Regions from separate parts of the Gordonia sp. PvP123 genome, predicted to be linked through region 1. Evidence: predicted binding sites of a transcription regulator. Region 1 holds the regulator's gene; each other region holds the start of a gene.
The links. Region 1 encodes LexA, which represses DNA repair genes until DNA is damaged. Its sites were predicted from a motif close to CGAACANNTGTTCG; they were not measured.

Region 1 (3,250 bases):
GAGGAGGATCGTCGGCACGCCGAGCTCGTCGCCGGGTGGACGGGTCCGGGGCAGACCGCCGACGGCATCGCCGTCTCGGTGCTCGCCAATGTCGCCGACGGATCGTCGGCGCGGGCCGCCGCCGGGCATCCGGTCGAGGGCGTCGGACTCTTCCGCACCGAACTCGCCTTCCTCGAACGCGCCGACGAACCATCGGTCGACGAGCAGGCGGCGATCTACCGCGAGGTACTCGATGCCTTCGACGGCCAGAAGGTGGTGATCCGTACCCTCGACGCCGGCTCGGACAAGCCCTTGAGGTTCGTGACCCACCCAGACGAATCCAATCCCGCGCTCGGTGTCCGTGGGGATCGAATCGCCCTGGCGCATCCCGAGATCCGAGCCCACCAGCTCGACGCGATCGCGCACGCCGCGTCGGGTTCCGACGTCGCGCCGTGGGTCATGGCGCCGATGATCGCCTCGCCGTCCGAGGCGCGCGCCTTCGCCGCGGAGGTCCGCGGCCGGGGCCTGGTCGCCGGGGTCATGATCGAGGTGCCCGCGGCCGCCATCCTGGCCGAGGCCGTGCTCGCCGAGGTGGACTTCGTGTCGATCGGCACCAACGATCTGACGCAGTACACGATGGCGGCCGATCGGATGTCGGCCGATCTCGCCGGATTGACCGATCCGTGGCAGCCCGCGGTGCTCAGCCTGATCGCGGGTGTCGCCGCAGCGGGTGTCCGCCAGGGCAAGCCGGTCGGGGTGTGCGGTGAGGCGGCTGCCGATCCGAATCTCGCCTGCGTGCTCGTCGGTCTCGGGGTGACCTCGCTGTCCAGCGCGCCGGCCGCGGCCGCCGCGGTGGGGGCTCGGCTCGGCGAGGTGACCGCGCAGGACTGCCGCGCCGCCGCCGACGCCGCGCTGGCCACGTCCGACCCCGCCGCGGCGCGAGAAGCTGCCGCGGCGGTGCTCGACCGTTCGGTCGGGGGAGAGGTCAGACTCGCCGCATCACGGTGACGACCTTGCCGAGGATCACGGCGTCGTTGCCCGGGATGGGATCGAACAGCTCGTTGTGCGGCATCAGCCACACATTGGCGCCTTGACGCTTGAAGGTCTTCACGGTGGCCTCGCCGTCGATCATCGCTGCGACGATGTCGCCGTTGTCGGCGACGTTCTGCTGCCGCACGACGACCCAGTCGCCGTCGCAGATGGCGGCGTCGATCATCGACTCGCCCACGACGCGCAGCAAGAAGAGCGAGCCCTCGCCGACCAGCTCGCGAGGAAGCGGGAACACGTCCTCGACCGCCTCCTCGGCCAGGATCGGGCCACCGGCCGCGATCCGGCCGAGGACCGGCACGAAGGTCGGCTCGGGCAGCCGGCCGGCCGGCGGGGTCTCCGGCGACGGCGATTCGCTCGGCGCGATGTTGACCGCACGCGGCCGGTTCGCATCCCGCTTGAGCAGACCCTTGCGCTCGAGGGTCCGTAGCTGGTGGGCGACCGACGATGTCGAGGCCAGGCCGACCTCGTCGCCGATCTCGCGGATGCTCGGCGGGTAACCGCGCTCGCGTACCGAGCGGCGGATGACTTCCAGGACCCCGAGCTGGCGCGGGGTGAGTGAGGCCTCGGCGGCGGCGACGTCGATGGGGGCCTCGTCGTCGGCTCCCCGCGCTCGGCCGCGCCTATCGCCGGTGTCACTCATGTTCGGTTCCTCTCGTCTTCGGAACGTGCTGGTAGATGGCCCGTGGGGATGTTCAGCCGCGTCCGAGCCTAGCGGAGTGCGACCTCCACCTCAAACATTTGTTCGATGTGTCGCGAGACTTTGTCGGTGCGCCGTGCTACAAATTCGAACATCAGTGCATCGAACATCTGATCGAAGTTCGAACACCGGATGCCAGACACCCGAACACCCGAAGATCCCGCACCGAACACCCGGAGGGCACCATGCGCACCGCCACTCTCGTCGCTCCCGTCCGTACCGAGCGTCCCGACACCGTCCGGGCGCGCACCGACCGCGCCGACCGTATCCGGACCCGGACCCCGCTGACCGACGGTTCTCGGCCCGTCGACAACCGGCCGGCAGGCAACCGTCCGGTGGGCGGGTCGCCACTGACGCCACGCGTCGGCGGCACGCACTGCGGCTCCGCGGTGGGTGCCCGGGGCCGCGGGCCGGTCGGTCCGGATGCGGCGGTGTTCCGTCGCCGTCGCCGCACCGCCGTCGCGGTCCTCGCCGGCGTCGGCCTCGCGTTCGTCGTGTGGGTGTTCGGTGTCGTCGGTCAGAACTATTCGGACTCGATGACGCCCGCCGCGGTGAGCGCAGAGGTCGTCCACGTGCGCGCCGGGGATTCCCTCAGCACGATCGCCGGCCGGGTGGCGCCCGAGATGCCCCGCGACATCGTGATCGACGAGATCGTCGCGATGAACGATCTGCCGTCGAGTGCGCTGCAGGTGGGTCAGCCCCTGCTCACCCCCCGGTACCGCTGAGGCCGGGCGGTATCCTCGATGTCACAGGGGCCGGCCGAGAAGCGGCGGGGCGCACGGTTTCGGTGCGTTCCAGCGTCCCGCGACCTGCGTGAGGACACGATGCGCTGCCCCTTCTGCAAGAACGACGACACCAAGGTCATCGACTCGCGTGTCGCAGATGAAGGGCAGGCCATCCGACGGCGTCGCTCGTGTGTGGAGTGCGGGCGCCGATTCTCCACGGTGGAGAGCGCCGTGCTCGCCGTGGTCAAACGCAACGGGGTCACCGAGCCGTTCAGTCGCGAGAAGGTCATGCGCGGTGTGCGTCGTGCCTGTCAGGGCCGGCACGTCGCCGAGGACGCACTCGCGCAACTCGCCCAGCAGGTCGAGGACACGGTGCGCGCGAGCGGATCGGCCGAGATCCCCAGCAACGAAGTCGGTCTCGCGATCCTGGGTCCGCTGCGTGATCTCGACGAGGTGGCGTACCTGCGGTTCGCGTCGGTGTACCGGTCGTTCGACTCGGTGGAGGACTTCCAGCGCGAGATCGACGATCTGAAGTCGTCGGCGTCCGGTGGCGGACGTGTCGAGACCGCCACCACCGATCCCGTCTCAGCCGAGTCGGTCCAGAGCTCGTAGGACGCGCTTCTCCGACACGGGGAACGCGGTACCGAGACGCTCGGCGAACAACCCGACCCGTAGTTCCTCGACGAGCCACTGCGCCTCGTCGTCGACGATCGCCCGTCGGTGCTCAGGGACCTGTTCGAGCCGTTGGGCCCACCGCTCGACGACGCGATCGACGACCGCGACGCCGGCCTTGTCGCGC
Region 2 (3,250 bases), on a different contig from region 1:
GTCGTAGACGTTCGGCCAGCCCGTTCCACTGATCCCCGGGGAGCGCGACTCCGTCCGCACCGTAGTCGTGGTAGTCCAGGACATCCAGATACGGGGAGCCCGCGACGTACTGATAGTCGGGTCCGGCGGTGCCGCACTGGCCACCGCCGGTGAAGCCGGACCAGATCACCGCCCCGCCGTGCAGTCGGGTGACCATGGCACCTGCACTGCCGAAAAAGGACCGCAGTACGCGCGCGGCGTCGACCGGGCACGACCGCTGTTGCCAGGCACACGTCTGATCGCCACAGACGGACGGCTCGGGTTCACCCACCAATTCCCATCCCGCCAGCGCCGGGCTGGCCTTCCAGCGTCTCACTGCCGTCCGCGCCCATTCCTCGAACGTGAGTCCGCCCGCTCCGGCGGCCGTTCGCCAGCCCGATCGGTACCAGTCGCGTTCCTTGAAAACTCCGCTCTCGCAGGCGCCGTCGGCGGCGGCCAGGACCGGTAGGACCATCTGATCGTGCCGCGCCGCGGCGTCGAAGACGGCGTCCATCGGCCCGAAATCCAACTGCTGGGTGTACTTGTTCACCGCCAGTCGAGCGAACAGATTGAAGCGGGTGAGCGAATGCGGGGGTAGGACAGCGAAATAGTCGTCGAGATCCACCATCGCTCCGCACCCGGCGTTCACCGACCAGTCGGTGGCCAGCTGGTACGCGTCGAACCCGGATGGCCACCACTGGCGTCCGTCGAGGGTTAATCCGGTCGACGTGGCCTTCACCCGGTTGGGAGCCGCCTGTGCGGGCGGAGGCATCATCCAGCTCACGAGCAGGCCGATGCACAGCACCAGAATCGGAATTCTCACCGCGGGCAGATGCATGTGTGCGTCCTGGGATGACGAGGGCCGACAGTGGCGCCGGCCCGGTTCGTCTGATGATTGCACGTGGCCGCTCGGTTGTGGATCGCGTCCGAGAATGGTGGAGCCGATGACGGGAATCGAACCCGCGTATTCAGCTTGGGAAGCTGATGTTCTGCCATTGAACTACATCGGCGTGCGAGTGCTGGACTCGCGATCGACAGCCTAGCAAACCGGTGGCCGGGACGGTCGTCGGGACGCGCAGATGTCGCGGATCGTCGCGCTGGGCGCTACGAAGTGCTACATCTGGCCGGCGATGGGACGGACTGACCCGATGCGATTCGGTTGCGACGCAGAACAACTCATGAACAAGGGTTGCGCTACCGGCGGCCGCCCGGTAGGCTCGAACACAGTTTCGAGTTAAGCCATGATGATGGGGGATGAAATCATGGCTTCAACCGAGCCATCTGCACCACAACCACTTCTGCTCGACCAGTACGAGCGCCTGCATGCGCTGCTGGACGAGATCGCCGAGACGACGTCCACGGACTGCTCGGAGACCGAGCTACTCCAGGTCGCGATCCAGCACGAGCGCGCCGAACGGCGCATGCTGTCGGCGTTCACCGACCACATCGTCGACATCGACGAGCGGTCGGCCTACCGGAAGATGGGCTGTCAGACAGTCTCCAATTTCCTGTGCCACGCGTTGAACCGGCGCGGCGAGGCGACCCGCCTGATGAACCGCGTGTGGGCACTGGGCAAGTTCCCCGACATGCAGGGCGTCCCGCTCGAGCCACGTTTCCTCGAGACAGCGAAAGGTGTTGCCGACGGCGAGATCTCGGGTCGGCACGTCGACGTCGTCATCGAGGTGATGCGCAAGATCCCCGCCGACGTCGACCCCGCCGAGAAGGACGCTGCCGAAGCGACTCTCGCGCACTACGCCCGCGACTACGACCCGTCGGCGCTCCGCGACCTCGGTGCCCGCATCCTGGCCCATCTCGACCCGGACGGAACCATCACCGACGACCGAGATCGTGCGCGCAACCGTGGGCTCAAGCTCGGGCCGCAGGACGCCCAACTCATGTCCCGCCTGACCGCCACCCTCGACCCGACGACGCGTGCGATGCTCGACGTCGTCCTGGCGGTGTGGGCGGCGCCCGGGATGAACAACCCCGCCGACCCCGAATCGCCCACGGGGAGCCCCGAAGCCGCGCACCCCGATGCCCTCGCCGCAGCGGCCGGACGCGACGAGCGTTCGGCCGAGAAGCGCAACCATGACGCGTTCCGCGCCATGCTGCGTTTCGTGCTCGACGCCGGCGCCCTCGGGGGTTCGCACCACGGGCTGCCGCCACACCTTGTCGTCTCCATCACCGAATCGGCGCTGCGCGACGCGGCCGGCGACCCGGCACGGACCGCGACCGGAACCCTCCTACCCGTCAAGGACGCCATCAACCTTGCCGCCGACGCGCAGCATCATCTCGCGGTGTTCCGGGACCACTCCAGTGAGGTGCTCTATCTCGGACGGTCCAGACGATTGGCCTCACGCGCACAACGAATCGCCGCGGTCGCCCGCGACGGCGGCTGCACCTTCCCGGGATGCACGCGGCCGTCGTTCGACTGCGAGATCCATCATGTAGTCGAGTGGGACGCCCACCACGGCTCCACCGACCTCGACACCCTCGCGACCGCCTGCCCACCACACAACCGAGTGGTCGGCACCGGGGTGGATCAGTGGGCCACCACCATCGCCACCGAAGGGGTCGACGCCGGCCGCGCCGTCTGGCACCCGCCCCGCTCGCATCCGTCGTTGACGCCGCGGACCAACCATGCCCATCGCACCAACGCGATCCTCGACCGGATGCGCGCCGACGTCCGCCAGCGCCGGACGGCCGCACCCGACGACCGGGGATCATCGGCGCCGACCGACACCGGCGCAGACCCTCCCTGACCATTCGATAACCTCGACACCGTGCTGCTCTCCGACCGCGACATCCGCGCCGAGATCGCTGACGGGCGCCTCGCCATCGATCCGTTCGATCCCGCCCTCGTCCAGCCCTCCAGCGTCGACGTCCGGCTCGACGGTCTGTTCCGGGTGTTCAACAACACCCGCTACACCCACATCGACCCCGCGCAGCGCCAAGACGAACTCACCTCGCTGGTCGAACCGGCCGACGGCGAGCCCTTTGTGCTGCACCCGGGCGAATTCGTGCTGGGGTCGACCCTCGAGGTGTGCTCACTGCCCGACGACCTCGCCGGCCGGCTGGAAGGCAAGTCGTCGCTCGGCCGGCTCGGCTTGCTCACGCATTCGACGGCGGGCTTCATCGACCCCGGCTTCTCCGGCCACATCACCCTCGAACTCTCCAATGTGGCCAACCTGCCGATCACGCTCTGGCCCGGGATGAAGATCGGCCAGCTCTG
Region 3 (3,250 bases), on a different contig from region 1:
CCAGGGTCTGATCGCGGAACACCACGATGAGGACGAGCATTCCGGCCGCGGCGATCGGCGCGAGGAGGGTCAGCGTCGACGTCCAGACGGAGCCGTCGAGTCGTCTACGCCGGTCGATGACGATGTGCAGCAGCGAGCGGGCCGCCACCAGCAGGATGGCCACGCCGACGAGGCCGTGCGGGGCGAGTGCGAGGGTGAACCCCGCGACCAGCGCGGCGAGGGCCGCCGGCAGGAGTCGTCGTGTCGCGATCGCGTGTTCGGCGGCCCACCAGGTGAGCAGCGAACCGAGGACGATGATCCCCTCGCTGCGCAGCCCGCTGCAGAACGGCAGCCAGAACGCGGTGAACGTCAGGGCGGCGGCCCAGATCGCCCAGGAACTCCGTCGTACTGCCGGACCGAGGCGGGGTAGGAGCACCCGGCTGAGGACGAACCACGACACGAGCCCGGCGATGAGTTGCGGGATGTGCATCCACAGCACGGACGGTGAGACCGATGACCACGCGGCGAGGAAGCTGTAGTACCAGTCGAACGGAGCCTCGGGGATGCCGTAGAAGCGGTAGTAGTTGGCGAGGTAGCCGAAGCCGTCCGCGGTCCGGCCCATGTTGAGGATGTAGCCGTCGTCGGGTGAACCGGCCCCGAGGACGCTCCAGACCAGCAGGATCGCGGTGACGATCAGGTCGGTGGCCCGGGGTTTCAGCGAATGCCACCAGGAGCGGGTTCGCGCGCCGATCCGCCGGTGGTAGCCGCCGATGCGATCGAGCAGCCCCAGCGCGACGACGGCGACGAGAACGGACAGGGCGGCGAGCGCCATCACCACGATCTTGAGGACCGACGGCGACGATTCGTAGCGGTTGTCGATGGTCACCTGCACGCGGAGGCCGTCGGCGGCGGCGGCGCGAGCCTGCTCCGGGTTCAGGTTGCTGAAGATGCCGTCGACCTGGGGGCGGCGGTCCGGCGGCAGCGTCGTCGACTCGCCGAGCCCGACGAACTCCGCGCCGGGGCCGGTGGGCGCGGAGAAGATGCGCAGTTCCCGGCATCGGTCCAGGTCGGCACGCGCGGCGGTGGCGGCGAGGCTGTTCCGGAAGGTCACGGTGATCGCGGCGTCGGTGGCGGTGACCCACAACGACGACGACTTCGACTTCGGCGCGTTGGTCGGCATGGTCGCCAGGACCACCCCGTCCTCGGCCGATGCCAGCGTCGCGCATGGGATGCGGGCGTCGAGGGTCTGCGGGGTCTGCGCGATGAGCGGGGCCATGACCGATGAGGTGTCGGCGCTCAGGTCCTGTCCGGCGGGCCAGTCGAAACCGGCGTCGACGGCCTTGACGGGCAGCAGTGGGGTGAGGGCGCACAGCACGATGCCTGCGATCCCGGCCACGATCGCCACCCACCGGGCGGTGCCTGCGGAGATCCTGGTTCCCGGCCCCGATGTTGCCGGCCCCGGCGACGACGGTTCTGCGGAATCCTCTGGCGAGGTCGGGGCTGTCACAGGCACGGTGCCTCATCGTAAGCGACGTGCCTCAGGCCACCTAGGGCCCACCCCGCAGCCCTGATCGACGAGGAGCGTCCGGAGCTTGCGGAGGGCGCGTCACCCCCGCTCCCTGAGCTGAGGAGCGTCCGGAGCTTGCGGAGGGCGCGTCACCCCCGCTCCCTGAGGAGCGTCCGGAGCTTGCGGAGGGCGCGTCACCCCCGCCTCCCTGAGGAGCGTCCGGAGCTTGCGGAGGGCGCGTCACCCCCGCCTCCCTGAGGAGCGTCCGGAGCTTGCGGAGGGCGCGTCACGAAGGGTCCCGCCCGCGCGACAGCTCAGATCGTGCCCGCGGGGCGGAGCCTACCAGCAACCACCGACAATCTTCAGTGGCGACTAGGCGGCGGAAAAAATCTGTCGGACAACACATTTCGCTCTGCCGACTGCCCGCCTTTCGTGTACAGTCGAACGTACATTCGTAGCAACTGTTCTCGGGGGGGAGGTGGCCGTCATGGCCGACGCCACGCACGTCGACGATTCGGTGGCGCCGCAACCGCGTGCCGTCGAGCTGGTGACAGAGTTGCATGCGATCCTCGATGAGTTGCAGACTGTGGACTTGTCGCCGTGTACCGATACCGAGTTGGCTGACGTGGCAGCCGATACCGAACGTGCCATCGCACGCCTGACCGTCGCCGGTGACCGGCAGATCGATCAGGTCGAGGCCCGCGATCTGCCCCGCAAGTCCGGCTGCCGAACCCTCATGCAGTTCATGACCCACCGGCTGCGGGTCTCCAACCCGGTGCGGCGTCGTAAGCAGATGGACGCCACCGCCACCCGCACCAGCCTCGGCGGCGAGGTCCTACCGCCCGAACACCCCTGCCTCGCTGAGGCGTTCGCTGCGGGAGCGGTTGGCTCTGCACACGTGCAGGCCGCCCTCGATGTCCTCGACCAGATCCCCCACGCCGTCGAGCATGATGTGAAAGTCGCTGCCGAGCGTCAGATGGCCGAGATCGCCGCCGACCACACACCCGCCGACATCACCCAACTCGGCGCGCGGCTCCTCGCTCACCTCGACCCCGACGGCACCCTCACCGACGACACCGACCAGAAACGGCGCCGCAACCTGTGGATCGGACGCCAACGCGCCGACGGCACCGCCAAGATCTCCGGCACCCTCACCCCCGAACTCGCCGCCCGGCTCACGATGATGTTCGCCGTCTGGGGCAAACCCGGACTCAACAACCCCGACGACCCCAACTCACCGTCCGGACCGGCCGGCACCGCCGACCCCGACGCCCTCGCGCTCGCAGCCGACCGTGACCAACGCACCCCCGCCCAGACAAATCACGACGCCCTCGACGCCGCACTCACCGCTGGCTTTTCAGACGGGATTCTCGGAACGTCGCACCGCGGCCTGCCCGCCCATCTGATCATCAAAGCCGATCTGGGCGACCTGATCCGCGAAGCCGGGCTCGCCACCACCGCCACCGGCACCCTGCTCCCCATCCCCGACCTGATCGCGATGGCCGGCGACGTGCAGCCGTGGTTGGCGATCTTCAAAGACGCCACCGCGGTGCCGCTGTACTTCGGTAGGGGCAAGCGTCTGGCCACCCGCGAACAACGTCTCGTCTCCTTCGCCCGCCCCGACGGGGAAGTGTGCTCGGCACCCGGCTGCGAGCAGCCCGCCACCCAGGTCGAACTCCACCACGCCCAGAAAGACTGGGCCAAAGGTGGTTTGACCGACATCGACGACCTCGCACCCGCCTGCCCGCGGCACAACCGAATGGT
Region 4 (3,250 bases), on a different contig from region 1:
TTCGTCAGCCCCGCGTAGACACGATGGTCGGCGGACAGGCTGATCCTGCCCTGACCATCTGGTCGTTGTTCTTCCGAACCGGCGAAGAAGGTTCGCTGGAAGGCACGCAGATCGGGATCGTTTCGGGATGCCTCGACGATCCGAGCGGCGATCGCATCGAACTCCTCGGTCCGGTACACCGACAAGCTGTGATCTTGGCCTTTGGTGACCACTACCCCTCCTGCCAGTGCGTCGCGGAACTTGGCGGGCAGCGTGAGCCGCCCCTTGTCGTCCAACTTGGGCGTGTAGGTACCGACGAATCGCACGGACACGTCGACACCTCCTGCCCACCGGATTCTGCGCCGTCCTGCGCCTCACCCGGTGATGCCACAGTACCCCACTTTCCACCACTTTCCACCCCACACGCCCCCTGATTCACCCCACCTCAGCAAATATGCAGTTCAGAGACATTGATTCGAGTGTCGCGAAGCCTGCCTCGGCGCGTCGCGAGAAGGAATCTCGACGCGAGCGGCGTGACAAGAGGTGTTTGTGATGCGAGAGAGGCTTGAATGACGAGGCGAAACCGATGGGTGGGGCATAGTGGGGCGCCCCGGTGGGGGGAAGTGGGGATCGCCGGTGGGGTGAAGTGGGGACACCGTCGACTGGGCGTCCGATCCCGTCGACCGTGCGTCCGATCCCGTCGACTGTGCGTCACGCAGTGTTTCGGAACTCACAGGAGGCGAACGGCAGCACGAAAAGAGCCGCGTGCCCGAAGGCACGCGGCTCTCTCTATGCAGTTGTGTCGCGGGGTCGGTCAGCCGATCGACGAACGCGGAGTCGCGATCAGCGGATCACTCTTGCTCGAACCGGCGATTGAATCGCTCCTCCATACGTTCGGACAGCTTGCGCTTGCCGCCGGACGACCCGGATTGCTTCTTGCCGGCCCTGGGGGCCGACGAACCGGACTCGGCGGTGCCGCTGCTGTCTCCCCAGAGAGCGAAGAGACCGGCCCCGAACATCACCAGGAAGCCCAGCAGGCTCACTATCGGGAATCCGCCGATGCTGATGTCGACGATGAGTCCGCCGACCAGCATCACCAGGCCGACGACGAAGATCGCCGCCGCCTGCAAGCGACGACGACCGCTCGACCTCCCCAGACGTCGACGCTTGACACTGGACGCAAACTTGGGGTCTTCCGCGTACAGCGCGCTCTCGATTTGTTCGAGCATGCGTTGCTCGTGCTCCGAAAGTGGCACCGACCCTCCTTCTCACTGATCCGCGACGCCGACGAAGGTCACCCGCGACCGGAAAGGCGTCTGCGCCTATATCGTCCCATGATACGAGGTGAAACCGACCGCGACCACCATTACTCGCCGTTGCGGATGACCGGCCGGTGCGAGATACGGCAAAGTGTGGCCCGATTCACGCTGTCGCGCCGATCTGCGGGGCCTCGAAACCGAGTTTTCCTTGCTCGTAGGCGATGACCATCGTCTCGACCTGGCGCAGGAAGTCGAGGACGAGCAGACGCATTCCGGCCACGCTGTCGGGGTCGACCGTGCGGATGATGCCGGACTCGATCTTCATCCGCACCGGCGAGAGCGCCGCGAACCGGGCTGCGATCGACGCCAGCTCAGGTGCGACCATGCCGATGCGCGTCCACGCGTTCGATGTCGACGTCCTGCGCCGGACCGTGCCGATCGGCTCGTGGACGGCCAGGGCCGCACCCGATGCGCGGAGGGCGACCAGATACAGCTGTCGAAAACGTTCGGCACCGTCGTCGACACCGTCAGCATTGTCGAGGAGCAGGTGTGCGCGCTCGAGGAGATCGCGGGCGCGGCCGACCATCACCGGATCGACGGGTGCCCCGTGGGTGAGAGCTGTGGCGCTGCGACTCCTGGCCATGCCGTCCTCCTCCTCGTGCGTGTGGTCGTTGTGTCCGGCGGCAGACGCTTCCCTCGTCCGCCGCCGGACCGTGTCGTGGATGAACGCGAACAGCTTGCGGAGGCACATTCATCGAACATCCGTTCGACACGTTCAATATAGCTAGCCCGGCGTCGGTGTTCAAGACATCTGTGACCCGAAACCACCGCCGGCCTGTACAACGCCACCACCCGCGACCCGATTCCTGCCGAGTGTGCATCATCGATAGGACAATTCCCGGAAGTGTCCGGCGCCGGTATCCACCCCAGAGGGCGGTGCGCCGGCGGTGATGCCGGGCGACTCATACGCGGTGACGACAACACAGAGCCGACGACACAAAGAACGACGACGAGGAGAACGGGAGTCCGTTGACGATCCGCCTGGTGAGCCTGACCGGCCAGGACGCCCGGGCCTGGCTCGAGCCCGCACTGGAGATCTACGTGACCGCGATGAACTATCCGCGCGGTACCGAGATCCACCGCGCCGGGCTCTGGCGTGAGCACATCGGCCGGCCCGGATGGCGCGCGGTGGGAGCGGTCGAGACCGTGAGTCCCTACGAGGCGCGGACCATGCCTGCCGCGCGCCGTCGGGTGGGTCCGCCGGTCGGCATCGGGCCCGACGACCTGCTGGTCGGCATCGCCTACGGATACACGGGCGCGACCGGCCAATGGTGGAACCAGCAGCTGCGACTCGGACTCCGTCAGACCGGCCGGCCGCCCGAGACGATCGAGGCGATCGCCCGCGACTACTTCGAACTCACCGAATTGCACGTGCACCCCACCGCCCAGGGACGAGGAATCGGCCAGTGGCTGCTCGCGCGGCTTCTCGCCGACCGGCCCGAACGTCACGTACTCCTCTCGACCCCGGAGATCCCTGCCGAGGACAATCGGGCGTGGTCGCTGTACCGGCGGATGGGCTTCACCGACGTCCTGCGTCATTTCACCTTCACCGGCGACCCCCGTCCGTTCGCCTTCCTCGGACGGCCGCTCCCCCTCGAACTACAACCGCCGACCGCGGCCCGCCGCGCCGAAGCCGGGAGCTGACATGCACGGAACCCGGCGCGACGCCGTCATCATCGGCGGGGGCCACAACGGGCTGATCGCCGCGGCCTATCTGGCTCAGGCCGGACGGGAGGTGGAGGTCCTCGAGCGGGACGAGATCCCCGGCGGCGCCGTCTCGACCGTCGAACGGTTCCCCGGGCACCGGGTCGACCGCGGGTCGTCGTCGCACCTGATGATCCGTCACTCCCCCGTCCTCGACGACCTCGAGCTGGCCGCACACGGTCTGCGGTACGTCGACTGCGATCCGTGGGCGTTCGTCCCGGCGACCGAGACGGCCCCGCCGATCGTCT

Region 2: the regulator LexA is predicted to act here: its motif matches at 1,237-1,250, upstream of ABIC25_RS12865 (HNH endonuclease signature motif containing protein).
Region 3: the regulator LexA is predicted to act here: its motif matches at 1,928-1,941, upstream of ABIC25_RS12040 (HNH endonuclease signature motif containing protein).
Region 4: the regulator LexA is predicted to act here: its motif matches at 1,994-2,007, upstream of ABIC25_RS19890 (SAV_6107 family HEPN domain-containing protein).

Annotation. Positions count from the first base shown of each region.
Region 1 is NZ_JBEPPN010000001.1:343,333-346,582, reverse strand. Features, by position in the region: gene ABIC25_RS01555 (phosphoenolpyruvate--protein phosphotransferase) at 1-987, shown strand, start outside; gene lexA (transcriptional repressor LexA) at 965-1,669, opposite strand; gene ABIC25_RS01545 (LysM peptidoglycan-binding domain-containing protein) at 1,912-2,451, shown strand; gene nrdR (transcriptional regulator NrdR) at 2,551-3,063, shown strand; gene hrpA (ATP-dependent RNA helicase HrpA) at 3,037-3,250, opposite strand, start outside.
Region 2 is NZ_JBEPPN010000006.1:74,295-77,544, reverse strand. Features, by position in the region: gene ABIC25_RS12875 (beta-mannosidase) at 1-856, opposite strand, end outside; tRNA gene ABIC25_RS12870 (tRNA-Gly) at 955-1,028, opposite strand; gene ABIC25_RS12865 (HNH endonuclease signature motif containing protein) at 1,281-2,780, shown strand; gene dcd (dCTP deaminase) at 2,802-3,250, shown strand, end outside.
Region 3 is NZ_JBEPPN010000005.1:360,213-363,462, reverse strand. Features, by position in the region: gene ABIC25_RS12045 (arabinosyltransferase domain-containing protein) at 1-1,492, opposite strand, end outside; gene ABIC25_RS12040 (HNH endonuclease signature motif containing protein) at 1,974-3,250, shown strand, end outside.
Region 4 is NZ_JBEPPN010000010.1:145,545-148,794, forward strand. Features, by position in the region: gene mraZ (division/cell wall cluster transcriptional repressor MraZ) at 1-311, opposite strand, end outside; gene ABIC25_RS19885 (SCO2097 family morphological protein) at 831-1,235, opposite strand; gene ABIC25_RS19890 (SAV_6107 family HEPN domain-containing protein) at 1,402-1,881, opposite strand; gene ABIC25_RS19895 (GNAT family N-acetyltransferase) at 2,268-2,942, shown strand; gene ABIC25_RS19900 (phytoene desaturase family protein) at 2,944-3,250, shown strand, end outside.